3 regions of the Streptomyces sp. NPDC014891 genome follow, and region 2 is predicted to be linked to each of the others. Evidence: riboswitches for the same ligand, from Rfam matches in the RefSeq annotation. Region 2 holds a riboswitch; each other region holds the start of a gene.
What was found. Region 2 has a riboswitch for cyclic di-AMP ahead of ACF09E_RS10255 (peptidoglycan DD-metalloendopeptidase family protein). Riboswitches for the same ligand answer to the same signal wherever they lie in the genome.

Region 1 (9,707 bases), on a different contig from region 2:
GTGCAACGGAGACCTGCCGCACAGCTGGACCTCGCAGCACGCCGCCTGGAACAAGGGCCGTCTCGACAACTGGGTCACCGGCGTGGGCAACACCCGGTCGCTCGGGCACCTGGACCGCGAGGACATCCCGTTCCACCACGCGCTCGCCGACCAGTACACCGTCTGCGACGCGTACTTCTGTTCGGCGCTGAGCGCCACCGGACCCAACCGCACGTTCCTGTGGAGCGGGAGGATCGACGCCTCCAGCAAGGACGGCGGCGACGAGTCGGGCCTGACCTGGGAGACGTACGCGGAGGCGCTCCAGCGGGCCGGGGTGAGCTGGAAGGTCTACCAGAACGCCCAGGACAACTACGGGGACAACGGTCTCGCGTACTTCAAGAGGTTCACCGACGCGCGCCCCGGGGACCCGCTGTACGACCGCGGCATGGGCTCGGTCCCCCGGGTGACCGGCTCGACCCCGGACGACATCGCCGCCGCGATCCGCGCGGACGTCGTCGCGGGCACCCTGCCCCAGGTGTCCTGGGTGGTCGCGAGCGAGGCGTTCTCCGAGCATCCCTACGCGCCCCCCGGGGACGGCGCCCACTTCGTCGACCTCGTCTACCGGGCGCTCGCCGCCGACGCCGAGGTCTTCGACTCGACCGTGCTGTTCCTCAACTACGACGAGAACGACGGCTTCTTCGACCACGTGCCCCCGCCCGTCGCCCCTCCGGGCACCCCGGGCGAGTACCTGGACGGCGTGCCGATCGGCCTGGGCTTCCGCGTTCCCATGATTGTCATGTCCCCGTGGACCCGGGGCGGCTGGGTGAGCTCCGAGGTCTTCGACCACACGTCGGTCCTGCGCTTCATGGAGAGCTGGACGGCGGCCCTCGGCACTCCGGCCACCTGCCCGAACATCAGCGCCTGGCGGCGGAAGGTGACGGGTGACCTGACCGGCGTCTTCGACTTCGCCCGTCCCGTGTACGGCGTACCGGCCGGGCTCCCCTCCACGGCGAAGGTGATCGGCCAGGCGACCTGCGCCCCGCTGCCGAACCCCGCCCCGCAGAACAACGCCCAGCCGGCCCAGGAGCCGGGCGTCCGGCCGGCCCGCGCACTGCCGTACCAGGTGAACGGCAACCTCGACCGGTTCGAGTTCGGGGCCGCCGGCAAGATCCTGGCCTGGTTCTCGATGACGAACCAGGGCGCCGAGGCCAAGCGGGCGGCACACTTCTCCATCCATCCCCACCAGCACCGCGACACGGCCGCCTGGCAGTACACCGTCGACGCGGGCGGAACGGCGACCGACTACTTCCACATCGGCCTGGGGTCGGGTTCCGGCAAGTACGACATCTCGATGATGGGCCCCAACCGCTTCCTGCGCCGGTTCGTCGGGGACGCCTCCAAGGCCGGCAAGGCGGTCGAGGTGGCCGCCCGGTTCGCGACCGAGGCGGGCACCGGGCGGACGGCCCTGTGGTTCCGGATGACCAACGCCTCGGCCGGGCCGGTGACGTTCACGATCCGCTCGAACGCCTACCGCACCGACGGCCCCTGGACCTACACCGTCCCCGCGGGATCCTCGCGCGAGGACCACTTCAACGCCGTCGCCTACAACGACGGCTGGTACGACTTCACGATCCTGGCCGACATCGACGGAACCTGGTCGCGCCGGTACACCGGCCACATCGAGACCGGGGCCCCGAGCGTCACCGGCTGAGCACGCCGCGCGGCGGAGGGGCGGCGCCCCTCCGCCGTGCGCGGCCCTCCACGCGGACGTCCTCTCAGCGGCCGGCCTCCGCGGCACGGCGGATCGTGGCGTCGAGCAGGTCCACGGCGTCGGCCGCCGTACGGCCCGGGGCCCGGTTCCACGGCCCGATCAGGTCGTGCCAGCCCCGGGCGCGGAGCTCCGTCATGATCCAGGCGGCGGCCTCGTTCATCGTCGTCGCGCTGCCGTGGCCGAGACGGTGCGCGGCGAGGAGCGCACCGCAGACGCAGCGGGCCCCGCGGGCGTCGCGCAGCTTGTACGGGGCGTTCTGCCAGCCCCACTCGGTCAGTACCAGGCGCGCGTAGCCGAGGTGAACCGAGGGGCGCAGCTCGGGCCGGCCGACGCGACGCCAGACGTGCAGCCGGTCGGGCAGGACGGCAGCGAGCCGGCCGGGCAGCCGGCGCTCGGCGGGAGGGGGCGGCGGCAGGGCGTCGAGCGCGTCGGCGACGAGCCGGTCCACCGGAACGGAGAGGAGGGCGCGCCACTCCTCCGCGGCGGGCGCGGACGGCGTCCGGTCGGTCCAGTCGGCGACGACGCGCTGCCAGGTGGCGCTGTCGAAGAGGGCGGCGGCCTCGCGGTCGAGGGCGTCCGGGTCGAGGCCTTCGGGGGCGAGGCCTTCGGGGATCAGCAGGGGGGCGGCGGGTGACATCCGGGCGGCTCCTCGGTCGGGGTCTCTTCACCTTTCACGAAGAATGTCGGTTTCGCGATGTATGCCCTTGAGTGCCCCTGAGACCGACCCCGCCTTTCCAGCCCGTTGCGCCATCAATGGAATTAACCAGAACATTCGGACATAGAGCACCTGGTGACGCGACTCACTCCGCCGGGAACGCGCCGGTGATCGACATTCCCGCAGGCCTTACCGGGCAAGAAAGTTCGCTCCGCCGACGTCAGGGGCGATCATGAGTTCCGGTAATTCAGTGATCCTTTCGCCGACTTCCGGACTCAGATCCTCTTGTTCTCCGTCGCACAGGTGGCCTACGGTCACCTCCATTCGAGCGGATCGCCGAATCCTGCCACTGCTCGAAATACCTCCCTTTCACCCGACGGCAGGAGCGGGGGACCCACGAATACGCCGGCCGGGATTCCGGAACGGCTCGGGGTGAAGCCGCGTGCGCGCGGCCGGACATCTCCAGTCCGAACCCGACAGCTCACCCCGAAGGCGCCGGAGAGGAATCCCGTCATGCCTGCTCACGGTAAGCACCGCCGTCCCCGCCGCCCCGTCTCCCGTGGACTCGCGCTGGTCGGCACAGGTGGCGCCGCCCTCGCGCTCCCGCTGATCGCCCCGGCCGTGGCCGGCGCCGCGCCCGCCTCCGGAGCCCCGGACATCGCGCCGAAGGCCATCACCGCCCCCGCCGCCCCGGCCGCCGCCAAGGCCGCGCCGAAGGCGCCCACCGCCAGGGCCGCAGCGCGCACCTACACGGTCGTCAGCGGCGACTCGCTTTCCCTCATCGCGCAGAAGAAGGGAATTCAGGGCGGCTGGAAGGACCTTTACCAGGCCAACAAGAGCGCCGTGGGTGACAATCCGTCACTCATTCACCCCGGCCTTGAACTGACGCTTCATCGGAATTCCGCCAAGGCCGCCCCGGAGGAGGCGAAGAAGACCGCTTCGGCCGAACGGGCGAGCCGCTCCGAGCGCCGCAGCGCCGCTCCGGCCGCCGCCGGCACCGGCGCCTCGGCCGCCGCCCCCGCCGCCGCGTCCGCCCCGGTCCAGGCGGCGCCCGTCGCCGCCACCCAGTACGCGGACAACCTCGACGGCTGGATCCGCGAGTCGCTGGACATCATGGCCCAGCGCGGGATCCCCGGCTCCTACGAGGGGATCCACCGCAACATCATGCGGGAGTCCTCCGGCAACCCCCAGGCCATCAACCTCTGGGACTCCAACGCCGTGGCCGGCACCCCCTCCAAGGGCCTGCTCCAGGTGATCGAGCCGACCTTCCTCGCCTACCACGTGCCCGGCACCTCGACGGACCTGTTCGACCCGGTCGCCAACATCACCGCCGCCTGCAACTACGCGGCCGACCGCTACGGCTCCATCGACAACGTCAACGGCGCCTACTGATCACGGAAGTGCCCGGTGAACCAGGAGGTGGCGAGCTCCGCCACCTCCTCCAGGGCCCCGGGCTCCTCGAAGAGGTGTGTGGCGCCCTCCACGACCTCCAGCCGGCTCTCGCAGCGGAGCAGCGACTCCGCCCGCCGGTTGAGGTCGAGGACCAGCGCGTCCCGCCCTCCGACCACGAGGAGCGTCGGGGCCTTCACCCGCGCCAGGTGGTCGGCCGCGAGGTCCGGCCGGCCACCGCGTGACACGACGGCGGCCACCGGTGAGCCGGGGTCGCCCGCCGCCCAGAGCGCGGCCGCCGCTCCCGTACTGGCCCCGAAGGAGCCCAGCGGAAGGCCCGCGCTCTCCGGTCGCCCCGCGAGCCACTCCGTGGCCCGGGCCAGCCTCCCGGCGAGCAGCGGGGTGTCGAAGACGTGCGCCCGGTCCCCCGCCTCCGCCTCGGTGAGGAGATCGAACAGCAGGGTGCCGAGGCCCGCCCGGTTGAGAGCTGCCGCCACCGCCCGATTCCGGGGGCTGCGCCGGCTGCTCCCGCTCCCGTGGGCGAACAGGACGACACCCAAGGCGTCCTCGGGCACCGCGAGCCGCCCCGCCAGCGTGACGCGGTCGTCCACGGGGATCCGTACGTCCCCGTCCCGGACGACCGGCCCGTGCGCGGCCCGGATCCGGTCCAGACAGGCCACGACCTCCGCGTCCGGGGTCTGACTGAAGTCCCCGTAGAACTGTCCGATCGCCGAGAACGCCTCGGGTGCGTGCACGCTCACCGTCTCGTCGGCCTCGCCACCAAGTCTCGCCTTCCACCCGCGGGGCGCCACCGGCACCGCCAGGACGATCCGTCCCGCGCCCCGGGCCCGCACCACCCGGCAGGCCGCGAGGGCCGTGGCGCCCGTGGCGAGACCGTCGTCCACGATCAGGACGGTCCGGCCCTCCAGCGGAACGGAGGGTCTGCTGCCCCGGTAGCGGTCGGCCCGCTGGTCGAGCTCCTCGTGCTCGCGCCGCTCGACCGCCGCGAGATCCCGCGCCCCCACCCCGGCCTCGGCCAGCACCCGCTCGTTCACCACACGCACGCCGCCTTCGCCGAGCGCGCCCATCGCCAGCTCGGGCTGTCGGGGCACACCCAGCTTCCGGACGAGGCAGACGTCCAGCGGGGCGTCCAGGGCGTCGGCCACCTCCGCCGCCACCGGAACCCCGCCGCGCGGCAGACCGAGCACCACGAGGTCATGTCCTCTGAGGTGGTCGAGGCGGGCGGCCAGCTGCCGACCGGCATCGGTTCGATCACTGAAGAGCATGGGCCCGCGTCCTTCCGCCCGCACGGCTCCGGGCGGGGAGAGGAGCGCCCCGCTCGGCCCCCGCCCGTCCCTCCAGGGTAAGGCGCGCCTTCCCCCGCGGTCGGGTGAGCGGCCGGTCAGCGGGACTGGAGGGCGTCGAGCGCGACGGCCTGGGCTATCGCCAGGCGCCGATCGAGCTCGGGGTCCGCTATGTCCAGAACGTACCGGTCACGGAGCCCGAAGACCTTGTCGACCGACATCACCGCACGGCCCGACTCGGTGAAGTCGAAGTGGTACGGCACGACGAAGGGCAGCAGGTCGGTGAAGGGGAGCAGCTCCCAGGCGCGCCGCAGCAGTGCGATGCCCCCGCTGCGCTCCTGCCCCGTGGTCTCCCCCTCGGCTCCCTCGCGGCTGAGGTGCCAGGTGCTGCGCAGCAGGGAGGCACCGAAGTTCTTGCGGAAGCCGCCCAGCCGGGTGCCGGACGCGCCGTGCACGTCGTAGGTCGCACCCAGGTCGATCACCTGGCGGGCCTTGAAGGTGAAGAGGACCTGGCGCTGGGACTCGTCGGTGTAGAAGGTGACCTGCTCCTTGAACGCCATCCTCTTCTGGTGGGCGAAGGCGACGAGCTCCCCCTCGGCCCCGTCCGCTCCTGCGGTGTGCACGAGGTAGCGGTTGGCCATGGGCGTCACCTTCTGCCGGACGAGGAAACGGTGCTGCGTCTGCGCGAGGCCCATCGGACGTGCTCCTGCCGATCGTGGGCGGGCCGTCGGAGGGCCGCCCCATGAGGTCGTGAGCACGATGATCCGCCCCGTGGGCGTCCCGCCGCTGTCCTCGAAAGTCGTCGTCCCGCGAGACGTTCGGATGAGAGGCGGAGGAGAGGCGGAGCGGACGCCCCGGGCGTGCCCTGCCTCCCCCTGAAGCTCCTCCCGAACGTGACCCTCACCCTGAACCTGACCCTGAGGCTTCAGCCCGCCCAAGCCCCGACCCGCCCCGCCCCGTCAGGCCGCGAGAAAGGCCTCGATGGCCTCCGCCAGGGCCTGCGGGGTCTCCTCGGGCGCGTAGTGACCGGCGTCCTTGATGACCTCCAGGCGCGCGTTGGGGTACCAGCGCAGCCAGGTCGCCTCCATCGCCGCGGCCCCGAGCGCCGGGTCGTGGGCGCCGACGACGAGCAGGACCGGAGCCGGGTTGTCGCGCACGCGCTCATGGAAGTCGGTGCGCGACCAGGAGTCCAGGTAGGCACGGAAGGCGGTCGCGGAGGAGCGTCGGAGGGAGCGCTCGACCAGGGCGCTCAGCCAGGCGTCGTCGTACCGGCCGCCGGTGGTGGTGTCGATGATCGCGCGCCGGTTGCCGGCCTCCTCGGCGGCGCCGGCGAAGAGGTCCCAGGTGTCGTCGTCCATGGGGAAGCCGGCCGCCGAGACGGGCGAGATCCCGATGATCGAACGGACGCGTTCGGGCGCCTCCAGGAGCATCAGCTGCGCCGCCTTGCCGCCCATCGAGTGGCCCACGACGGAGAAGGAGTCCCAGCCGAGGTCGTCCGCGACCGCGAGCGCGTCCGCCGCGACCTCCTCCATCGTGTAGGCCCCCGCGTGGTCGACGGCTTCGCCGTAGCCGCGGCAGTCGACGAAGGCGTAGGTGCCGGCGGCGTCGTCCAGATGGGCCCGCAGCGGGGCGAAGCTGGTGCGGTCGCCGAACCAGTTGTGCAGCACGAGGGCCCTCCGCGGTCCCGCGCCCTGCACCTCGTACGGAAGAACCCGGTCGGTCATTCTGTCCCCTGGTCGTGAAGTGGGTGCCGTGCGCCCGCGGCGCCGGTCGACGACCGAGTGTGACGGTCCGGACGCAGGGGGTCAACACCCCGTGCCGCCCCGGCGGCCGTGCGGGGCGGGCCCGGGATGCGGCGCCTTTCCGGTGGGGCGCATCCTGGCTGTGTGACCTTGCACGGCACGTCCGGCCGCCCCGGCCCGGCCGGCAGCACCGGGCGTCCGTCCGGGAGGGGAACTGCCGACGGGCCGCCCTCCGGCGCGCTGACCTGGACGCTCGCGGAGGCCGCGCTGCGGGCCGTCGACGAGGTCGGAGGGTATGCGGGCGGGGTGTATCTGCGGTCCGGGACCCCGGGGCTGCTGCGGATGGCGACCCTGGTGGGACTGCCGGGTCCGCTGTTCCGCCCGTGGTTCCGGATGCACACGAACCGACCGTTCCCGGTCGCCGAGGTCCACCGCTCGGGGCAGTCCGTGCACCTGCACGACGTCGAGGAGGCGATGCGGCGGTTTCCCCAGCTGGTCGCCAGCCTGCCGTTCCCGTTCGCCTCGCTGTACGCGCCTGTCGTCGCCGGCCGTGAGCGGTTCGGCGTCCTGGTGGTGCTGCGGGCGCCGACGCCCGGGGCTCCGGTGGAGGCGCGCGACCGGAACCGGATGACCAGGGGCGGGCTGCACCTGGGCGAGGCCCTGGCCGACCTGGCCCGGCAGGGGACGGCTCTGGAGTGGCCGGGCGATCCGGTGTGCGTGCAGCTCTCGACCTCGGGCGCGCCGCCGGTCCGCTTCGGAGCCTTCGAGTGGGACCTCGACAGCGGGATGGTGACCCTGGACGACGGCCTCCTGGCGATCCTCGGCGCGGAGGTGCCCTCGCCCTGCCCGATCGACGTCCTCACGGCGCTCCTGGAGCCCGAGGACGGCTACGCCCTGTGGGCGGCGGCCCGGCAGGCCACGGGGCCCGACGGTCGCCCGGTGGTCCGCCGGATCCGGCTGAAGGGCCCGGACGGGGGCCTCCACCTCCTGGAGGTATCCACGCGGGCGCGGCACACGGCACCGCATCCCACGACGCCCGCGACCCCTCGCATGGACGGGTCGGGGGCGCCGCGGCTGGGAGTCGGCGGTGTCCCCACCGGTCTGCGGCTCACCTGCACCCTCGTCGACCTCGGGACCGGTCTGATCGGTTCCGACGCCACCGACCGGCTGCCGCGGGCGATCCTGGCGATCGACCGCCTCGGGCGCGTCACGTACGTCAACGAGCTGACGGAGCGGCTGCTCGGCCGCCCGCGCGCGGCTCTGGCGGGCCGGCCGCTGTGGGAGGCCCTGCCCTGGTTCGCTCAGCCGTTCCACGAGGAGCAGCTGCGGGCCGCGATGGTCTCCGGTGAGCCGGTGCGCTTCCTGGCCCGTCCGGAGCGGAGCCAGTGGCTCTCGGTCTCGCTCCATCCCGGGCGGGACGGCGTGACCATGGTGCTGCTGCCCGAGAACGACCCGGTCCGGCCGAAGCAGGTGGCGAAGGGCGGCACCGGGCCGACGACCGACACCCTGTCCCTGCCCGACGACCAGGTCTCGGCGCTCTACCGTCCGGTGGCCCTGGCGATCGCCCTCTCCGAGGCGGTGACGGCCCGTCAGGTGTCGGCGGTGGTGACGGAGGAGCTCCTGCCGGCGTTCGGCGGACGCCAGCTGGCCATCTACCTGCTGAGCGACCGCCGGCTGTACCTGGCCTGGGAGACGGGCTTCCCGCCCGGCTTCCTCGAACCCTTCGACGGCGTGGCGCTGGACGCGCACGTGCCCGGCGTGGAGACGCTCACCACGGGCCGGCCGCTGTTCTTCGAGTCGATGGAGCAGCTGGGCCTCAGGTATCCGGGGCTGCCGCTGGACGCGCACTCGGGGGCGCGCGCGTTCCTCCCCCTGATCGCCTCCGGTCGGCCGGTCGGCTCGTGCATCCTCGGGTTCGACCGGCCGCGCGGCTTCAGCTCGGAGGAGCGGACCGTGCTCACGGCCCTCGCGGGCCTGATCGCGCAGGCGCTGGAGCGGGCCCAGCGCTACGACACGGAGTCGGCGGTGGCCCGGGGACTCCAGGACGCGCTGCTCCCCCACCGGCTGCCGGTCTGGGAGGGGGTGGAGACGGTCGGACGCTATCTGCCGGGCACGCAGGGCATGGACGTCGGCGGCGACTGGTACGACGTCATCGAGACGGGGCGGGACCGGCTGGCGCTCGTGATCGGCGACGTCCAGGGGCACGGGGTGGCGGCCGCCGCCACGATGGGTCAGCTGCGGAGCGCCGTACGGGCCTTCGCGCTGGCGGGCCACCGGCCGCAGGACGTCATGAGGGGCACCAACCGGCTGCTCATCGACCTGGATCCCGGGCAGTTCGCCAGCTGTTGCTACGTGCTCCTCGATCCGGGGTCGGGGGAGCTGCGGGCGGTGCGGGCGGGGCATCCGCCGCCCTTGCTGCTGCACCCCGACGGGACGGCGCAGCGGGTGGAGCTGGCGGGCGGGATGGTGCTGGGGATCGACGGCCGTGCCTCGTACCCGGTGACCCGGTTGCGGCTGGAGCCCGGTGCGGTGCTCGCGCTGTTCACGGACGGGCTCGTGGAGAAGCCGGGCCAGGACATCGACGACGGGATCGCGCGGCTGGGCGGTGCGCTCGCCGCGGCCCATGCGCTGCCGCTCTCGGAGGCCGCCGACCGGGTCATCCGGGACGCGCGCCAGGCGACCTCGCGCCCGGACGACATCGCGCTGCTGCTGGCGGCGCGGCGGCCGGAGCACGGCTGAGGGTCACCCGGTCGGGCCTGCGGCGCTGGTCGTGCGCCGGGTGCGCGGGGAGGCTGGAAGTGCCGTGCCGATCAGGCCGGACGAGCCAGGGCGTGAGCCCGAGGAGGACACGTGCAGCAGGAGAAGCA
Region 2 (9,707 bases):
GGCGCTCTCCGGCGGCTACGTGCCGGTCGGCGCCACCCTCGGCAAGGACTGGATCTTCAAGAAGGTCTACTCGTCCATGGACCGGGTCCTCGTCCACTCGGCGAGCTTCGGGTCCAACGCGCAGGCGATGGCGGCCGGGCTCGCGGTCCTCTCGGTCATGGAGACCGAGGGGACGGTCGCGCACGCCCGCCGGATCGGGGACCTGCTCTCCGGACGCCTGAAGGAGCTCGTGCCCCGGTACGAGCTGCTCCACGAGATCCGCGGCCGCGGGCTGATGATCGGCATCGAGTTCGGCCGGCCGTCCTCGCTGGGGCTGCGCGGGCGCTGGACCATGCTCCAGGCGGCCCGTAAGGGGCTCTTCGCCCAGATGGTCGTCGTCCCGCTGCTCCAGCGCCACCGGATCCTCACCCAGGTCTCCGGCGACCACCTGGAGGTGATCAAGCTGATCCCGCCGCTGGTCGTCGACGAGGCGGACGTGGACCGGTTCGTCACGGCGTTCACCGCGGTGATGGACGAGGCCCACGGCGGCGGCGGTCTGATGTGGGACTTCGGGAGGACCCTGGTCAAGCAGGCGGTCGCACAGCGCTGAGAGCGCGCTCCGGGCTTTTGCCTCTGAGGCAAGAAACTTGCCTCAGAGGCACGATCCTGGCGGAATGGACCCATGGACCACGTCCCCGGGGAGCCCTCCCCGGACCCCGCCGTCCCGGCCCCCGGCGCGCCGGGCACCGCCGGCCCCGACGTCCTGCCGGACGTCGCCCCGCAGCTGCGGGCCCTGCGCCGTCGCCGGGGCCTCACCCTGGAGGCCGCCGCCCAGCGGGCCGGACTCTCGCCCGCCCACCTCTCGCGGCTGGAGACGGGGAACCGGCAGCCCTCGCTCCCGATGCTGCTCGCCCTCGCCCGCATCTACGGTACGACGGTCTCCGAGCTCCTCGGCGAGACGCCCCCCGGGCGCGACCCCGTCGTCCGCGCCGGACGCTCCGAGCCCGTCGAGGCCGACGGCTGGATCTACCGGCAGGCGGGCGGCGCCGGGCGCGCCCTGCAGTGCCTGCGGGTGCACGTGCCGTACGCCACCCGGGGCGACATCGTGCGCGTCCACCCCGGTGAGGAGTGGATCCACGTCCTGGACGGCCGGGTGCGGCTCGCGCTCGGCGAGGCCGTCCACGTCCTCGATCCCGGGGACAGCGCGCACTTCGACTCGCTGACCCCGCACCGGATCGGGGCGGCCACCCCCGGCGGGGCCGAGCTGCTCTTCGTCCACACCCTCCTGCAGAGTCCCGTCGCCGAGCTGTGTCTCGGCGACGGAACCCCGCACCGGCGCTGATCCCGTACCTCCTCCGAGAGAAAAGGACCGAGATGTCCGAGAAGTCACGACCTGTCACCGGTGAAGAGCGCGGCGAGGGCCGGTTCCCCAAGGGGCTCGTCCTGCGCCTCTTCGCCTATCTGATCGCCGGGCACCTCTTCGCCGGCTTCCTCTATCTGCTGTTCGTGATGGGCGGGCAGAACCAGTAGGTCCCGGTCACGCCTCGGTGAGGAGCCGCAGGCGCAGCAGCTCGCGGGTCTCGGGGGACAGCTTCAGGCCCTCGGCGAGGTAGGCGTCCACCGAGCCCCAGGTCTCCTCGATCGTCTCGAAGGCGCCGCGCAGGTACTCGATCCGCGCGTCGAACAGCGGGCTCAGCAGCTCCATCACCGCGGGCGACATCGCGTCCGGGGCGGTGGAGCTGCGGCGCACCCTGTAGCGGCGGTGCGGGTCGTTCGACTTCACGTAGTCGGCCTCGATCGCCTCCCGCTCGACCCCGACCGCCAGCAGGGTGATCGCGATGGAGAGCCCGGCACGATCCTTGCCGGCCGCGCAGTGCATCAGGGCGGGCAGGCTGTCCTCGGCCAGCGCGTGCAGGATCCGGCTGTGCTCCGCGGTCCGCTCGACCACCATCTTCCGGTATGAGTCGGACATACGGGCCGCCGCCTTGCCGTCGCCGAGGATGGCGTGCAGCTGGGCGATGTCGCCCTCGCGGACCAGCTTCCAGAACTCCTTGCCCTCGGCCGGGTCGTTGAGGGGGATGTTCACGTTCCGCACGCCCGGCAGCTCGACGTCGGGACCCTCGACCTTCCGGTCGGCGAGGTTCCGGAAGTCGAAGACCGTGTGCAGCCCCAGCGAGTCCAGGAAGACGACGTCCTCCTCGGTGGCGTGGGCGAGGTGGCCGCTGCGGAAGAGACGGCCGGGGTGCACGGCACGCCCGTCCGTCGTCGGCAGGCCGCCCACGTCCCGGAAGTTGCGGACCTCGGCCAGCTCGGGCTCGTTCGCCTCGACGGGCGGGACCTGCGGCAGCTGCTGCGTCACGGATGCTCCTGATGGGTCGACGTTCGGATGTCCGAAGCGAGATCGGTTCCAGGGGCAATCATCCAGGTGGGACCGGTATGACGCACCCCCCTGGACGGGAATGGGTGAACTGTCCGAATTGAGCCCTTGTGTATAACGCGCCCTGTTTACAGGCGAGATGGGTTCCAGCGCGTGAGCAGGGTCATAGAAGTGACGGATCGTGGCCGACCGCCCGGAGCAATCACCGTGCTCGAAAAGGAAATCGAGGGTCCGTCATCCACGGAGGGTGACCGGAATTCCCGGTCGATTACGGGAACCGGAAAGCCGGGAGAAATCATCGGCTTGTTCGCGCCGACCCCGCTCGTCTAGCGTCACCGTCAATCCGGTCGGACCGCCGAATCCTGCCACCGTCCGGAATTCCACCCATCCCATGCGTGGCAGGAGCGGGGGACCCAGGAAGTACGCCGGTCCCGCGACGCAGGACGGCTCGGGGTGAAGCCGCGCGAGAGCGCGGCCGGGCATCTCCAGTCCGAACCCGACAGCTCACCTCGCAGGCGCCGGAGAGGAATTCGCCATGCCCGCGAAGGGTAAGCACCGCCGCATCAAGTCCAACCGCCTCACCCGCGGAATCGCCGCCGCCGGTACCGGAGGCGCCGTCGTCGCCCTCCCGCTCCTCGGTGCCACCGGCGCCCACGCCGCCGAGCAGGCCGCCCCCGCCGCCGCTCCCGGCCAGGCCGTCACCGCCGCCGCGCAGACGAAGGCCCCCGCCGCCGCCAAGACCGGCAAGGCCGCGCCGAAGACGTACGCCGTCGTCCGGGGCGACTACCTGTCGAAGATCGCCGCCGACCACGACCTCGCGGGCGGCTGGCAGCAGCTGTACAAGGACAACCGCCAGGTCGTCGGCGAGAACCCCTCGCTCATCCTGCCCGGCATGAAGCTCACCCTCGGCGGCAAGAGCACCGCCAAGGCCACCGCCCCCAAGAGCGCCGCGCCCAAGGCCGCCGAGAGCTCTTCGAAGAACGGCGACACCCCGCGCGCCTCCCGCGGCGGCGAGCGCTCCGCCGCCCCGGCCGCCAGCGCCCCCGCCGCGGAGACCTCGGCCGCGCCGAAGTCCTCGACCTCCTCCTCCGGCTGGGTCGCCCCGGTCAGTGGCGGCATGTCCACCCCGTACCGCGCCTCCGGCTCCATGTGGTCCTCCGGCTACCACACCGGTGTCGACTTCATGGCCTCCACCGGCACCACGGTCATGGCCGTCGGCCCCGGCACCGTCTACTCCGCCGGCGACGGCGGCGCGTACGGCAACCAGGTCGTCATCCAGCACGCCGACGGCACCTTCTCCCAGTACGCGCACCTCTCCTCCATCACCGTCTCCGCCGGCCAGACCGTGAACGGCGGAGACCAGATCGGCCTCTCCGGCGCGACCGGCAACGTCACCGGCCCGCACCTGCACTTCGAGATGCGCACCGGGCCGGAGTACGGCTCGGACATCGACCCGATCTCCACCCTGCGCCAGCACGGCGTGAACATCTGACGCACCGTCGTCCCACGGAGGCCCGGCACGCACGTGCCGGGCCTCCGGCCGCTTACTCCGTCTATTCCGGCTTGGCGAATTCTTTATCGGTGGCATATGTCACCCGGCGTCAACCCCTCCTTACGGTCGCGTAGGTCACATCCGAAAGGGAAGGATGTGCTCCCGTGGCAGACGATTCGAGATCAAGAGACCAGCACGCATTCGGGTCGTACGCGGCGATCGGTGACAGCTTCACCGAGGGCGTCGGCGACCCCGGGCCCCGCGGGACGTACGTCGGCTGGGCGGACCGCTTCGCGGTGCTGCTCGCCGACCAGCTGCCGGAGCACGACGCCTTCCGCTACGCCAACCTGGCGGTACGCGGGCGCCTCCTCGACCAGATCGTGGCGGAACAGGTCCCCCGGGCGAAGGAACTCGCCCCCGACCTGGTGACCTTCTGCGCCGGAGGCAACGACATCATCCGCCCCGGCACCGACCCCGACGAGGTCGCCGAGCGCTTCGAGCGCGCCGTCGCCGGACTCACCTCCGCCGTCGGCACCGTCATGGTGACCACCGGCTTCGACACCCGCGGCGTCACGCTCCTCAAGCACCTGCGCGGCAAGATCGCCACGTACAACGGGCACGTCCGTGCCATCGCCGACCGCTACGGCTGCCCCGTCCTCGACCTCTGGTCCCTGAGGTCGGTCCAGGACCGGCGCGCCTGGGACGCCGACCGGCTGCACCTCTCGCCCGACGGCCACACCCGGGTCGCCCTGCGCGCCGCCCAGGTCCTCGGCCTGCCCGTGCCCGCCGACCCGGACCAGATCTGGCCGCCGGTCCCCCCGCGCGGGCCGCTCGAAGTGCGCCGCGACGACATCCTCTGGGCCAGGGAGTACCTCGTGCCCTGGATCGGACGCCGACTGCGCGGCGAGAGCTCCGGCGACCACGTCGAGGCGAAGCGACCCGACCTCATGCCCCTGTAGCCCAGGGGGCCCGCGGCGGCGGCACGACGGCGGGGATCCGCTCCAGGACCCCGCCCGCGAAGACGTCGTACAGCGGCAGCGTCTCCAGATGGACGTACCCGATGTGGCAGTCGCAGACGGCGAGGGGGCAGGCGCGGGGGCGCAGGGCGGCGCGGTACGAGCCGTCGTACAGGTTCCCCAGCTCGGCCTTGACGAAATGGCAGCGCCGCACGGTCCCCTCGCCGTCCACCGAGACGACCGACTCGCCCGTCCGGCACGGGAGCCCCGCCGAGCGGTGCGGCTGCCTGCTGTACGGGAAGAGCGGATCGATCCGCGTCCACTCCGCGGCCTCCGCGTCCGCGTACGTACGCCCCTCCGCGGCGTTCACCCAGAGGTACACGTGCGCCGGAAGCGCGGCCCGCAGCCGCCGGGCGTCCTCCGCGTGCTCGGGGAGCCCGACCACGCCGACGCTGAAGCGGATGCCCCGCCCGGCCAGTTCCCCGCACTTGGCGAGGAACCGCTCGTACGGCGTCTGCCCCGGGTGGTACGTGCACCAGAGCGCCACGCCCTCCGGGTCCGCCTCCGCCAGCCAGTCCGTCCGGCAGCTCAGGTTCGTCTGGATCGCCACCCGCTCCACGTGCGGCAGCCGGGACAGCTCGACGAGCGCCCGCCGGTACCAGGAGCGCACCAGGCCCTCGCCCCACGGGGTGAAGAGGACGCGCAGCCGGTCCCCGGTCTGCCCGGCCGCCCACCCGGTGAACCGTTCGAGCGCCGCCCGGTCCGCGCGCAGCTGCTCCCGGCTGTCCCGGCGCTTGGCGAAGGGGCAGTACGGACAGTCGAAGTCGCAGGAGGACAGCGGCCCGCGGTAGAGCAGCGTCAGGTCCATCCCCCCGTCCGAGGGGAGCGGCGCCCCGGGGCCGGGGGACGGCTGCCGGAACACCGGCGGTGTCAGGTCCACGGCCACCCCTACTTCGGCTCGTACGCGGCCATCGCGGCCCGCACCGAGGGGGAGAACAGCTCCGGACCGAGACCGTCCGAGTGGGCCAGGCCCTCGGGGGAGAGCCGCAGCAGCCCGGCCGGCGCGTCCCCGTCCAGCCAGCCGAGCGCCTCGAACCGGTCCAGCTCCGCGGGGAAGTCCGCGAAGGGCGAGGAGCCGAACCGCTCCTCGTACCCGGTGACCGGCATGCCCTCGGCCTGGAGCAGGGACTGCAGAAGGTGACGGCGCCGGGCCTCCCCGGCGTCGACCCAGCGGCCGACCTCGGCCCGCGAGAAGTCCGCGGTCTCCGTGTAGGCGTCGATGATCGTGCGGATCTCCCGCATCTCGACGGCGTAGTCGAAGGAGTAGTGGAGCGCCGAGGTGTACGAGCGGGCCCCGCAGCCCAGGCCGATCATGCCGTCGGTCTGGCAGGCGTAGTCGTCGGGGCCGAGCGGCGCGGCGTCCGCCCGGCGGAACATCCGCATGGACACCTGCTCGTAGCCGTGCGCGCGGAGGTGGTCCCGGCCGCACCGGTAGAGCCGCAGCCGCTGCTCGTCCCACTCCCGGTCGGCGGCGGGGGAGATCCGGCCGAGCCCGGTGAGGGGCCGCACGTACAGGGGGTAGAGGTAGAGCTCCTCCGGGCGCCAGGCGAGGGCGGCGTCCAGCGAGGCGCGCCACGTCTCCTCCGTCTGCCCGTCGATCCCGTAGATCAGGTCGATGTTGAGCACCGGAACGCCGGTGTCCCTGATCCGGCCCAGGGCCGACTCGACGTCGGCGCGGCGCTGCGGCCGGACGGCCGCCCGCGCCTCGGCCTCCACGAAGCTCTGCACACCGATGCTGAGCCGGGTGGCGCCCCGCTCGGCGAGCAGGGCGAGGCGGTCGGCGGTCGCCGTGGACGGCGAGGTCTCCACGGACAGCGGCACGGCACGCAGATCCACGCCCATCCGCTTCTCGGCGATGTCGCAGAGCCGCTCCAGCTCGCCGGCGGTGAGGAAGGTGGGGGTGCCCCCGCCGAACGCCGCCGTGGCGAACCGCACCGGGTCCCGGTCCCCGAGCGCCTCGCGGACGGCCGCGGCCTGGCGGTCGAGCGCGTCGAGGTAGCGGGTGGTCAGCTCGTCGGGGGCGCCGATCCGGGTGAAGAGATTGCAGAAGCCGCAGCGGACCTCGCAGAACGGTATGTGCGCATAGAGGGAGAGCGCGTCCTTCGGCTCGTCCCGCCAGAGCGCGGCGAGCGGGGGAGCGGGCGCGGGCAGGGGCCGGTACGCCGTCTTGTGCGGGTAGGCGTAGACGTAGCTCCGGTACGGGCGCGGGGCGGCGGTGTCGCTCATGCCGAGGTCCCCCGCTCCGGCCCGGCGAGTTCGAACTGCGCGTACGGGACGGTCCAGACGACCTCGTGGCCGAGGCGGTGACCGGTGTACCCGTCGTCCCCGTAGGCGGTGCCGTGGTCGGAGGAGACGATCGCGAAGCACGGGCGGCGGCTGCTCATCGCGGCGAAGAGCCGCCCGATGTGCCGGTCGACGTACTCCAGGGCGGCCGCGTGGGTGGCCCGCGAGTCGCCCGCCTCGCGGGTGGCGCCCTGCAGGTGGAACCAGTTCGGCTGGTGCAGCGCGGCCACGTTGACGAAGAGGAACAGACGGCGCTCCCGCGGGAGCCCGGCGACGACCTCCTCGGCGCGGGCGACCTGCGCCTCGAAGGAGGTGGGGGAGGCCACGCCGAACGACGGGTCCCAGTGGCTCTCCTGGAAGAGGGCAGGGAGCACCGTGCCGAGCGGCGGCTGCTTGTTGAAGAAGCCGACTCCGCCCACGCAGACCGTCCGGTAGCCCGCGCCCGCGAGGGCGGACACGAAGTCCGGGGTGTCGTGGACCCAGGTGCCGTCGGCGGTCGTCTCGCTGCCCGCGAAGCGTGCGGCGAACAGGCGCGGGTGCGGCCCGGGGGAGGCCGGGGTCGGCAGGAACCCGGCGAAGATCGCCTGATGGGAGGCGTAGGTGAAGCTGCCGGGCGCGTGCCGCCGCTCCCAGGCGCCGCCGGGCAGATGGCGGGCCAGATTCGGGATGCGGCCCTCGGCGGCGAGCTCGGCCGCCACGTCGTACCGCAGGGTGTCGAGGGTGACCAGGAGCAGGTCGTGGCTCCCGACGATCCTGTTCATGTCGGGCTGGTTCACGCGGTGCTCGTTCCTGTGGTGCTGGTGCTGGCGGCGGTGGCGGTGGCATGGGCGGCGGGGGTGGTGCGACGGGCGCGCGGGAACAGGGCGGCGACCTGGGCGCCGTACGTGTCGAGGCCCTCGGCGCCGCTGCCCGGCAGCCCCGTGAGGCCCGGCAGCAGATCGCCGAAGGCGTTGACCTCGCCCACGGCGAAGCGGCGCCAGCCGGCGGTCGGCAGCAGGTCGACGCCCACACAACGGGTGCCGGGGAACGCCAAGGCGGCCCGCTCGCACACGCCGAGCGCGTCCGTCCACCGCGCGCCCGCCGCGGCGATCGAGGCCCGGGCGGCGGAAAGGTCGCCCCGGGCCCCGCCCAGATGGAGATTGGTCATGGGGGAGCGGCTGGTGCGCAGCACGGCGTGGGTCGCCCGGCCGTCGACCACCACCACCCGCAGATCGGCCGCCCGGCCGCCCTGCGCGGCCTTCGGCAGCCAGCGCTCGACGTGCAGCCCGTCGGGGGCGAGGGCGTCCACGATCGCTCCGACCTCGCGCTCGCTCGTGTAGCGCCGCACCTTCAGGGAGTTGAAGAGGAGGCCGCCGGGACCGCGCTCCACCGAGGTGGTGGCGTGGACCCGTCCCGCCCCGTTCGTCTCGACCGCGAGCACCCCCGACGCGGAGGAGCCGTGGGCGAGCTTCACGAAGACCCGGCGCATCCCGGGCTCCGAGGTCAGGGCCCGGACGTCCGCCCAGCCGCGTACGGGAGACGCCGAGGGCCCGGACGTCGGCGATCCGGGCACCGGTACCCCGGCGGTGCGGAGGAGCCCGTGGCTCAGCCGCTTGTCGAACAGACCGGCCAGCTCGGCGGGGTCGTCGACGAGCGCGGCGCCCGCCGCGGCCGCGGACCGGGCGAGCTCCGCGGTGGCCGCGAGGAACCGCGCGTACCAGCGGCCGGTGCCCTCGACCCGGGCCGGATCGTCGACCTCCCGGAGCAGCCGGTCGGCCTCCGGGTCCTCGCCGGGCGAGTCCAGGCGCACGGTCTCGCCCCCGGCGAACCGCGCCGTCCCGCGCAGCACCTCGGGCCAGGACACCACCCGCGCCTCGGGCAGCCCGGCGGACCGCAGCGCGCCCTGGAGGAGCGCGACGCGGCGGCCCGCCGGGACGCCGACGACCACGAGGCGCGGGTGGCCGGTCATTCGGCGACCGCGACGTAGCGCCAGACCCGGCCGTCCTCCTCCTCGTCGCCCTCCTGCGCGTCGTCGAGGTCGACGTCCACGCCGTGCGGGGCGAGCGCGGCGAGCACCCGCTTCTGCACGGCGTCCGACAGGTAGTGGTGGGAGAGGTCGAGGCGGGCGAGGTGGGTCAGCGGCTGGCCGTCCAGGAGCGCCGCCGCGCCCTCGTCCGTCAGCACGCCCATGGACAGGTCGAGGCGCTCGAGCCGGGCGACGACCGGGGCGCCCGCCACGGCCGCGGCGACGGCGTCCTGGATCACGCTGTTGCGCAGGCCGAGCGAGCGGAGGGCGGGGAACGCCGCGCCGGAGAGCAGCGGCGCGAGGTCGTCGGCGGTGCTGTCGCCGCCGTACTCGTCGGTCCCGAGCCAGAGTTCCAGGTTCTCCAGGGCGGGCAGGTCGCTGCCCACGATCCCGCGCACGACCTCGGCCCCCAGGCCGCCGGTCTCCACGACCAGCGTCTCCAGGGCGGTGTGCTCGACCGGCGGGAACGCCAGCTCGGAGCCTCCGCGGACGCCGAACTCCCGCAGGGCCGGGTAGGCGGCGAGCAGCGGGGTCACGTCCGACTGGATGATCCAG
Region 3 (9,707 bases), on a different contig from region 2:
GGTGTGCCGGCCGCCGCTGCGGCCGCGCACCTCCTCGGCCGGCGGCTGCGGGGGCGGCAGCGGTCCGGCCAGCTTCAGCAGGGCGGCCGCGGCGGCGCGAAGCCGCGGGTCGCGGGCGGCCGAGAGCAGCCCCCTGCCGTCCCCGTCCCGCTCCCAGAGCAGGCCGGAGAGGGCGTCCAGGAGGGCGTACAGGTCGCCCTCGACGTCCAGCTCCCCGGCCACCCAGGCGCGGGCCATGCCCAGTTCGCCGGGTTTCCAGATCATCCTCCGCAGGGCGCGGCGGTCGCGGACGACCAGGACGGGGCCGCCCACCGGCCCGGCCTCGCTGCCGTCCCAGGCTCGCAGCCGGACCGGGAGCGGTCCGCCCAGCAGCTCCTCGGCGAGAGTCGCCAGCCGCGACGCGGCGTCGGCCATGGTGCACACCTCCGTGATCTCGTGCCCCAGAAATGCTCGTCACCAAGGGAACACCGTCCGTAGGCGTTTGCAGTCCCGGCGCAGCGCAATCAGTCGGCAAAACACGCGAAGGGCCGTCCGCACCACGGATGGCGGACGGCCCTTTTACGGCCTTGCGTGTACTTGTCCTACTGGTCCTGCTGGTACCGCCGGGCGACGGTCAGGAGGCCTTGGCCTTCTCCTGCGCCGGGGCGGCCGGCGCGGGGGCGGGCTTGGCGGCCTCGTAGAACTCCTCGCGCGGCGTCTCCATGGCGCCGAGCGAGACGACCTCGCGCTTGAGGAACATCGCGAGGGTCCAGTCGGCGAAGACGCGGATCTTGCGGTTCCAGGTCGGCATCGCCATGCCGTGGTAGCCACGGTGCATGTACCAGGCGAGACGGCCCTTGAGCTTGATCTTCACCTTGCCCATGACGATCATCGCGACGCCCTTGTGCAGGCCGAGACCCGCGACCGCGCCCTTGTTGGCGTGGCTGTACTCCTTCTGCGGGAAGCCCCGCATGCCGGCCACCACGTTGTCGCCGAGGACCTTGGCCTGGCGCAGCGCGTGCTGGGCGTTCGGCGGGCACCAGGCGTTCGGGTTGCCCGCCTTGCGGCCGACCATGTCCGGGACCTGGGCGTTGTCGCCCGCGGCCCAGGCGTAGTCGAGGCCGTTGATCTGGAGCTTCTCGTTGCAGTCCACGTGGCCGCGGGGGCCGAGCGGCAGACCGAAGCGGGAGAGCGCCGGGTTCGGCTTCACGCCGGCGGTCCAGACGATCGTGTTGGAGTCGACCTCGAGGCCGTTCTTCAGCACGACGTGGCCGTCGACGCAGGAGTCCATGGAGGTCTCGAGGTAGATCTCGATCCCGCGGCTCTCCAGGTGCTCCTTGCCGTACTGGCCGAGCTTGGGGCCGACCTCGGGAAGGATCTTGTCGGCCGCGTCGACCAGGACGAAGCGCATGTCCTCGCGCGACACGTTCTGGTAGTACTTCGCGGCGTCCCGGGCCAGGTCCTCGACCTCGCCGATGGTCTCCGCGCCGGCGAAGCCGCCGCCCACGAAGACGAAGGTCAGCGCCTTGCGGCGGACCTCCTCGTCGGTGGTCGAGTCGGCCTTGTCGAGCTGCTCGAGGACGTGGTTGCGCAGGCCGATGGCCTCCTCGATGCCCTTCATGCCGATGCCCTGCTCGGCGAGGCCGGGGATCGGGAAGGTACGGGAGACGGCGCCCATCGCGATGACGAGGTAGTCGAAGGGCAGCTCGTAGGCCTCGCCGACGAGCGGCGAGATCGTGGCGACCTTGCGGTCCTGGTCGATGGTGGTGACCCGGCCGGTGAGCACCTCCGCTCCGCGCACGACGCGTCGCAGCGGGACGACGACGTGGCGCGGCGAGATGCTGCCGGCGGCGGCTTCGGGGAGGAAGGGCTGGTAGGTCATGTACGACCGCGGGTCGACGACCGTGACGGTCGCCTCCGCGTAGCGCATCTTCTTGAGGATGCGCCGAGCTGCGTACAGGCCTACGTACCCGCCGCCTACTACGAGGATCCTGGGACGCTCCGTGGTGCTCATGAGATCGAGTATCCACCCCTCCTGAGGGGGGTGCTCGTGCGCCCCTTCACAAGGTCTCCGGACACCTCTGCTACACTCCGCCGCCCACGTGATCCATGTCATGGTGCTGCAAAGGAACCGGGGCACCCGGGCGGACGTTGTTCACCCCCTGTGAACTGGACCGGAGAGCCTCCGTTAACCCCGAACCGGAGCCCCCGTTCACACGATGGAAACGTCGGGCGAATCCGCCTCCGCGCCTGCGAAAGGGCCCTGAGGCGCCACCCGGAGGGCCCAAACACCTCGTTCGGACCCCACTTCGGCGCCACCAGGGCCCTTTTCCTTGTGAAGAACTTCACGAACTTTCCCGGCGAGGTGTCGCGGGAGGCCTCGATAGGTGCCCGCTATGCCACGGATAGGGCGATCCCATCGAGGATGTCGTGCTCGCTGACGACGACCTCGTGGGCTCCGACCCGCTCGACGATCTCCCGCAGGACGAGCGCGCCGGCGATGATCACGTCGACCCGGCCGGGGTGGATGACCGGGATCGCGGCCCGCTCGGCGTGGGTGGAGGCGAGCAGCCGCTCGGCGACCTCGGCGACCTGCGCGGCGGAGATCCGGGCGTGGTGGATCTTCTCCGAGTCGTACTCCGGCAGCCCGAGGGCGATGGCGGCGACCGTGGTGACCGATCCGGCGAGTCCGACGAGGGTCTCCGCGGTCCCGATCGGGACGGTCTCGGCGGCGAGGTCGAGCGCGGCCCGGACGTCGGCGCGGATCGCCTCGGCCTCCTCGGCGGTCGGCGGGTCGTGCCGGACGTGCCGCTCGGTCAGGCGGACGCAGCCGATGTCGACGGAGCGGGCGGCCTCGACGTGCCGGTTGCCGACCACGAACTCGGTCGAGCCGCCGCCGATGTCCACGACCAGCCGGCGGTCGTCCCCGTGCAGCTCGCCGGTGGCGCCGGTGAAGGAGAACGCGGCCTCCTGGTCGCCCGTGATGACCTCGGGCTCGACGCCCAGGATCTCCACGACCCCGTTCACGAAGTCCGCGCGGTTCTCGGCGTCACGGGAGGCGGAGGTGGCGACGAAGCGGAGCCGCTCGGCGCCCAGCTCCTCGATGACCCGGGCGTACGCGCGGCAGGCCTCGAAGGTCCGCTCCAGTGCCTCGGGGGCGAGGCGGCCGGTGCGGTCGACGCCCTGGCCGAGCCGGACGATCGTCATCCGCCGGTCGAGCTCGACCAGCTCCCCGGTCTCCGGATGGACGTCGGCGACCAGGAGGCGGATGGAGTTCGTGCCGCAGTCGATTCCGGCGACGCGGGTCACTCCGCCCCCTCCTTCTTCTCGTCCCCGTCCGCGCACGGCGTGACGCAGGGACCCTTCGCCCACCACTCCGGCAGCATCGCGAGCGCCTCGTCGCCGAAGGGGTTGACGCCGGGTCCGGCGGCCAGCGAGTGGCCGACGAGGACGTGCAGGCACTTCACCCGGTCCGGCATGCCGCCGGCGCTCGGGAACCCCTCCAGGACCTCGATGGCGTCGCGGCGCGCGATGTAGTCCTCGTGCGCGGCCCGGTAGGCGGCGGCGAGCTCCGGGTCGGTGGCGAGCCGGGCCTGCATCTCCTTCATGACCCCGTTGGCCTCCAGGGTGCCGATGGCCGAGGCCGCCCGGGGGCAGGTCAGGTAGTACGTGGTCGGGAACGGCGTGCCGTCGGGGAGCCGCGGCGCGGTCTCGACGACGTCCGGGTTTCCGCACGGGCAGCGGTGCGCGATGGCGCGCAGGCCGCGGGGCGGCCGGCCGAGCTGGAGCTCGAAGGCGGCGATGTCCTGCCCGGTGGGCTCGGTGCGTTCGGTCTGCGGAGGGGGCGTTTCCATGTCTGCCTTGCTCGTATGTCGGGGCGACCGGTAGGCCGCGTCAGGGGCGGTCGGCGTGGTCGACGCCGTCCCAGAGGTTGTCGTACCAGGGGCGGTCCGCCGCGCCCTGGTCCCCGCGGGGCCGTTGCTCGGCGTCGGGGTCGTTCACGGTGAACCCGGTCTCGCCGGGCAGCACGTAGTGGAGGTGCTCGCGGGCGAGGCGCCGGACGTAGGCGGGGTCCTGGAGGCGCGCCTTCTCGTCCCGGAGCTCCTCGACCCGCCGGGCGGCGTCGGCGGCCCGGCGCTGCTGCTCCGCGATCTCGCCCTGCTGGGAGACGTAGCTCCGCATCGGGTAGGCGAGCGCCACGACCAGCGAGCAGACGACCAGGGCGAGGAAGGCGGCCCGGCCGGTGAGCCGGGAGCGGCGGGCCTGGCGTCGGGTCTGGGAGCGGTAGACACGGGCGGCGGTCTGCTCGCCGAGCAGTCTGATCCGGGTCGCGGTGGAGAACCGGTCCCGGTCCTTCGCGGCCATGTCGTGTCGCCTCCCCTGTTCACGCGGACGTCCCCGCACACGGTACGGGACCGAGTGCGGGGACGTACGGAACTGCCGGGGGTGACGCCTGCCGTCAGCCCTTGAAGCGCGGGAAGGCGCTGCGGCCGGCGTAGACCGCGGCGTCGTCGAGGATCTCCTCGATGCGCAGCAGCTGGTTGTACTTGGCGACGCGGTCCGAGCGGGCCGGGGCGCCGGTCTTGATCTGACCGCAGTTCACGGCGACGGCGAGGTCGGCGATGGTGACGTCCTCGGTCTCGCCGGAGCGGTGGGACATCATGCACTTGAAGCCGTTGCGCTGGGCGAGCTCGACGGCGTCGAGGGTCTCGGTCAGCGAGCCGATCTGGTTGACCTTGACCAGGAGGGCGTTGGCGGTGCCCTCCTCGATGCCGCGGGCCAGGCGCTCCGGGTTGGTGACGAAGAGGTCGTCGCCGACGATCTGGACCTTGGTGCCCAGCTTGTCGGTGAGGACCTTCCAGCCGGCCCAGTCGTCCTCGTACAGCGGGTCCTCGATGGAGACCATCGGGTACGCGGAGACGAGCTCCTCGTAGTACTCGGTCATCTCGGCGGCCGAGCGGGACTTGCCCTCGAACTCGTACGCGCCGTCCTTGTAGAACTCGGACGCGGCCACGTCGAGCGCGAGCGCTACGTCGGTGCCCGGGGTGTAGCCGGCCTCCTTGATGGCCTCGACGATGAGGTCGAGGGCGGCGCGGTTCGACTCCAGGTTCGGCGCGAAGCCGCCCTCGTCGCCGAGGCCGGTGGAGAGGCCCTTGCGCTTCAGCACGGCCTTGAGGGTGTGGTAGATCTCCGCACCCCAGCGGAGGGCCTCGGAGAAGGACTCCGCGCCGATCGGGGCGATCATGAACTCCTGGATGTCCACGTTGGAGTCGGCGTGCGACCCACCGTTGAGGATGTTCATCATCGGAACGGGCAGCAGGTGCGCGTTCGGGCCGCCGAGGTAGCGGAAAAGGGGGAGGTCCGAGGCCTCGGAGGCGGCGTGCGCGACGGCGAGGGAGACGCCGAGGATGGCGTTGGCGCCGAGGGAGCCCTTGTTCTCGGTGGCGTCCAGGTCGAACATGGCCTGGTCGATCAGGCGCTGCTCGGTGGCGTCGTAGCCGACGAGCTCCGGGCCGATCTGCTCGATGACGGCGAGGACGGCCTTCTCGACACCCTTGCCGAGGTAGCGGTTCGGGTCACCGTCGCGAAGCTCGATGGCCTCGAACGCACCGGTGGAGGCACCGGACGGGACAGCAGCACGGCCGGTGCTGCCGTCGTCGAGGCCGACCTCGACCTCGACCGTGGGGTTGCCTCGGGAGTCCAGGATTTCCCGGGCTACGACGACGTCGATGGACGGCACGAGCATCTCCTTTTTGGGATGTGACGCTGGATGTGACGCAAGGTCGGTGCAGGGTCGCTTGGCCTTGCGACAAGAGCCTAACCGGCTCGCGGGCTCCGGCCAGCCGGGCGCCCGCCCCCTGGGACGAAAAAGGACCCAAGGGCATGCATGTCGGGACGAAGGGCCCCAGATCTACCGGCGGGTAACCGCCGCGGCGGGCCGGTCGTCGCGCCGGCCCTCCCCTCTACTCCGGTCTTCTCTGGCCTTCTCCGGGCGCGGGCCCGAAACGGGGGAACCCCGGCCCGGCGCGCACGGGGGATGGGCGCGCCGGGCCGGGGTGGTCACCGCGGGAGGGTCGGAGGGGCCGCGTGAGCCGCCGGACTCACGCGGACCGCCGGGCTCACTTCAGGTGGAGCTGCTGGCCCGGGTAGATGAGGTCGGCGTCCTCGACGACGTCCTTGTTGAGCTTGAACAGCTCGGCCCAGCCGCCCTTGACGCCGTGCGCCTGGGCGATCTTGCTGAGGGTGTCGCCGGTGGCGACCTTGTACTCGCCGTCGCCCTTCTTGACCTTCTTGCCGGTCGGGGTGGTGACGGTCTTCTTCGCGTCGGCCTGCGGAGCGGCCTGCTGCGCGGCCTTCTTCGGGGCCTGGCGCTTCTCGCTGCGGGTGGTCGGCTGCTCGGCCTTCCGCTCCTGCTGCGGCTGCTGGGTGCTCTGCTGCGGCGCGCTCTCGGCGGCGCCGCCCTCGTAGGAGGCACCCGAGAGGCCCACGCCGCAGGACGGCCAGGCGCCCTTGCCCTGGCCCGCGAGGACCTTCTCGGCGACGGCGATCTGCTGCGACTTCGACGCCTGGTCGGCGGTCGAGGCGTAGGCGGTGCCGCCGTACGCGGCCCAGGTGGAGGCCGAGAACTGCAGACCGCCGTAGTAGCCGTTGCCGGTGTTGATGGACCAGTTGCCGCCGGACTCGCAGGCGGCGACGCGGTCCCACTCCGAGGCCGTGGCGGCCGAGGCGGTGCCCGCGGTCATCAGCGGGGCGGCCACGGCGACACCGGTGACGCCGACGAGCGCGGCGACCTGGGTGGCCTTGGAGGGACGGCGGTGTTTGCCCTTGGCGGAAAACAGCATGGGGATTCTCCTCACCGACGCCTGTGAGGTGAGCTGTCGGGTTCGGGCCGGAAGGTGCCCGGCCGCGTGTCCTAGCACGCGGCTTCACCCCAAGCCGGTCTTCGGCCGTCTGTCTCAACGGCCGGGACCGGCACTTACCTTGGGTCCCCCACTCCTGCCTTCGGCGCTTGCGCGACGATGCCCGTCGGCCGACGGCAGGATTCGGCGTTTCGGTCGACGGGGCCCGCGGTGGCGAGCGGTGACGACCGTAGACACAGACCCACCGGAAGTTCAAAGACCCTCATAGGGGAGAAATCGCCCCTGCTTGCCTTCCGGTGGGTCGTGTTTGTGCAGGTGAGAGGTGACGGGAGCAAAGTTTGCGGGCGTGACACGCCAGTTGGGGTGAAGAGACCCATGTCTCACTTGCCCAGAACCGGACATACGCCCCCGAACTACTCCGCCGACGCGGTCGAACCGTTCGTCAGGTCAAGCGCCTGACCAGGGAGGATGAGGTCCGGATCGAGGCCCACGGTCCGCCGGTTGGCGTCGTAGAGGGCGGTCCAGCCTCCGGGGAGTTCGTTCTCCTGTGCAATGTCGGAGAGGTTGTCACCCGGCTGCACGAGGTAGGAGTCCGACTTGCCCTGACTGTCCGTTGCGTCCGTTTCCTTCGAGGCGTCAGCGGGCGACGTCTTCAGCGGCTTTTCGTCCAGCTTGTTGTCCGGGGACGCATGTCTACCTGATTCGGCAGAACTGTCCGGGTTGTCGGTTTCCTCCGGTGCGGCGTCACCCCGGTGCTTGCCGGTGCCGGGGGTCGCCGACGACGGGTCGTCCGTCGGCGCACCGGGCTCGGTGGAGCCGGGCTCGCCGGGCGTCACGGACGCGTCGGGCGTGCCGGGTGCGGTGGGCGCGGCCGGGTCGCTCGGGTCGGTCGACGCGGGCGGGCTCGTCGGCGCGGTCGGCGAGACGGGTGCGGTCGGCGAGACAGGCGTGGCGGACGCGTCGGGCGACGCCGTCCCGGGGGCCTTCTGCTCGGCCTCGGACTTGTCGGCCTCCTCGGCCCCCTTGTCGGCCTCGGCGGCCTCTCCGGAGGTCCCGGGCAGGCCGGCGTTCCAGTTGGACTCGGGGACCGGTCCGGTGGGGGCCTTGGGGACGCTCGTGGGGCCGGGGTCCACACCCGGGGACGCGCCGTCGTTCTTCAGGCCGGCGATCGGCGCGCAGGTGGCCCACTCGTTCGAACCCTTGGCGAGGGCCTTCTCGGCCACCGCGATCTGCTGGGCGCGACTGGCGAGGTCCGGGCTGGGCGCGTACGACAGGCCGCCGTGGCGCTCCCAGCTGTCCTGGGTGAACTGGAGCCCGCCGTACATGCCGTTGCCGAAGTTGGCGCTCCACTGGCCGCCGGACTCGCATTCGGCGACCCGGTCCCAGGTGGCCGCGTCGGCGGCGGAGGCGGACCCGGTGGCGAGCAGCGGCAGCGCCATGGCGGAGCCGGTCACGCCCGCGGCGACGACGATGGCGGGGGCCTGACGGGGGCGACGGTGACGTCCGTTCCCGGAACGCATAGAAGCGCCTTTCGCGTGACGACTGTGTGGGCGCGCCCGAGTTGTCACACCTGGCCGAATTACTCAACCACGTTGACGAACCGAGCTGACGGGGAAGGTAGCCGTATTCGAACGCTCATCACAAGTCGATGCACCCGCGATCACGTGAAGATCACATTTATGACGGACTCTCACTTTGTGTGAGTCGCACGGAAGGGGAGAACTCGACCGGAAGCGTGCGCAAACCGCGCATGATGAGCCCTCCGCGCCAGCGCAGTTCCGCGGGATCCGCGGCAAGTCGCAGGTCCGGCAGCCGGGTCAGCAGGGTGGCGAGCGCGGTCTGTCCCTCCAGCCGGGCGAGCGGCGCGCCCAGGCAGTAGTGGATGCCGTGCCCGTACCCGAGGTGCTGGTTGTCGCGCCGCGCCAGGTCGAGCACGTCCGGCCCGTCGAACCGCTCCGGGTCCCGGTCCGCGGCGGCGAGCACGACGAGGACGGGGTCGCCCGCCGGGATGTCCTGCCCGCCGATGGTCAGGGGCTCGGTCGCGTACCGCCAGGTGGCCATCTCCACCGGACCGTCGTAGCGCAGCAGTTCCTCGATCCCGGTCTCCAGCAGCCCGGTCTCCCCCGCCGCGACCGACGTCTGGAGCAGCTCGCGCTGCCCGGGGTGGCGCAGGAGCTGGTACATGCCGTTGCCGATGAGGTTGACGGTCGTCTCGAAACCGGCGAAGAGCAGGATGAAGGCCATGGCGGCGGCCTCGTTCTCGGTGAGGTGCTCGCCGTGGTCGGAGGCCTTGATGAGTCCCGAGATGAGGTCGTCGGCCCCTTCGTGCCGCAGGCCTTCCCGCTTGCGGTGGATCAGCTCGGCGAGGTAGCCGCGCATCTTCTTCACCGACCGCGCGACCCCGCCGCGTGGCCCGCCGCCGTGCCGGATCATCATGCCGGCCCAGTCGCGGAAGTCGTCCTGGTCCTCCTCGGGCACGCCGAGCAGGTCGCAGATCGCGTAGATGGGCAGCGGGAAGGCGAACTCGTGGATGAGGTCCGCGCTGCCCTTCTCCACGAAGCCGTCGATGAGCCGGTCGGTCAACTCCTGCACGCGGGGGGTGAACTCGGCGACCCGGCGGGGAGTGAAGGCCTTCGACACCAGCCGGCGCAGACGGGTGTGGTCCGGCGGGTCGATGTTGAGCAGATGCGTCATCAGCTCGGCCTTGCGCTCGCCCGGAATGCCCGTCTTGCCCTTGGCGTGCGGGGACTCGTCGTGATGCGCGGGGTTCTTGGAGAGCCGCTGGTCGGCGAGGGCCTGCCGGGCGTCCCCGTACCGCGTCACCAGCCAGGCCTCGACCCCGCTGGGCAGTGTCGTCCGGTGCACGGG

Region 1: another riboswitch for cyclic di-AMP. It lies ahead of ACF09E_RS13870 (transglycosylase SLT domain-containing protein); the one in region 2 lies ahead of ACF09E_RS10255 (peptidoglycan DD-metalloendopeptidase family protein).
Region 3: another riboswitch for cyclic di-AMP. It lies ahead of ACF09E_RS31460 (transglycosylase family protein); the one in region 2 lies ahead of ACF09E_RS10255 (peptidoglycan DD-metalloendopeptidase family protein).

The regions. Positions count from the first base shown of each region.
Region 1 covers NZ_JBIBWF010000004.1:423,189-432,895, forward strand. The annotation lists gene ACF09E_RS13860 (phosphocholine-specific phospholipase C) at 1-1,690, shown strand, start outside; gene ACF09E_RS13865 (hypothetical protein) at 1,755-2,387, opposite strand; cyclic di-AMP (ydaO/yuaA leader) riboswitch at 2,730-2,913, shown strand; gene ACF09E_RS13870 (transglycosylase SLT domain-containing protein) at 2,919-3,797, shown strand; gene ACF09E_RS13875 (alpha/beta family hydrolase) at 3,791-5,080, opposite strand; gene ACF09E_RS13880 (hypothetical protein) at 5,197-5,793, opposite strand; gene ACF09E_RS13885 (alpha/beta fold hydrolase) at 6,058-6,822, opposite strand; gene ACF09E_RS13890 (SpoIIE family protein phosphatase) at 6,985-9,579, shown strand; gene ACF09E_RS13895 (type B 50S ribosomal protein L31) at 9,691-9,707, shown strand, end outside.
Region 2 covers NZ_JBIBWF010000003.1:426,297-436,003, reverse strand. The annotation lists gene ACF09E_RS10275 (aspartate aminotransferase family protein) at 1-589, shown strand, start outside; gene ACF09E_RS10270 (helix-turn-helix domain-containing protein) at 662-1,321, shown strand; gene ACF09E_RS10265 (DUF6126 family protein) at 1,354-1,509, shown strand; gene ACF09E_RS10260 (tyrosine-protein phosphatase) at 1,517-2,338, opposite strand; cyclic di-AMP (ydaO/yuaA leader) riboswitch at 2,728-2,887, shown strand; gene ACF09E_RS10255 (peptidoglycan DD-metalloendopeptidase family protein) at 2,892-3,848, shown strand; gene ACF09E_RS10250 (SGNH/GDSL hydrolase family protein) at 4,013-4,807, shown strand; gene ACF09E_RS10245 (STM4011 family radical SAM protein) at 4,794-5,672, opposite strand; gene ACF09E_RS10240 (STM4012 family radical SAM protein) at 5,753-7,090, opposite strand; gene ACF09E_RS10235 (STM4013/SEN3800 family hydrolase) at 7,087-7,908, opposite strand; gene ACF09E_RS10230 (STM4014 family protein) at 7,920-9,095, opposite strand; gene ACF09E_RS10225 (STM4015 family protein) at 9,092-9,707, opposite strand, start outside.
Region 3 covers NZ_JBIBWF010000013.1:193,342-203,048, reverse strand. The annotation lists gene ACF09E_RS31490 (class I SAM-dependent methyltransferase) at 1-414, opposite strand, end outside; gene ACF09E_RS31485 (NAD(P)/FAD-dependent oxidoreductase) at 614-1,993, opposite strand; gene ACF09E_RS31480 (exopolyphosphatase) at 2,374-3,288, opposite strand; gene ACF09E_RS31475 (DUF501 domain-containing protein) at 3,285-3,833, opposite strand; gene ACF09E_RS31470 (septum formation initiator family protein) at 3,874-4,344, opposite strand; gene eno (phosphopyruvate hydratase) at 4,439-5,725, opposite strand; gene ACF09E_RS31460 (transglycosylase family protein) at 6,099-6,821, opposite strand; cyclic di-AMP (ydaO/yuaA leader) riboswitch at 6,825-6,997, opposite strand; gene ACF09E_RS31455 (transglycosylase family protein) at 7,253-8,359, opposite strand; gene ACF09E_RS31450 (cytochrome P450) at 8,517-9,707, opposite strand, start outside.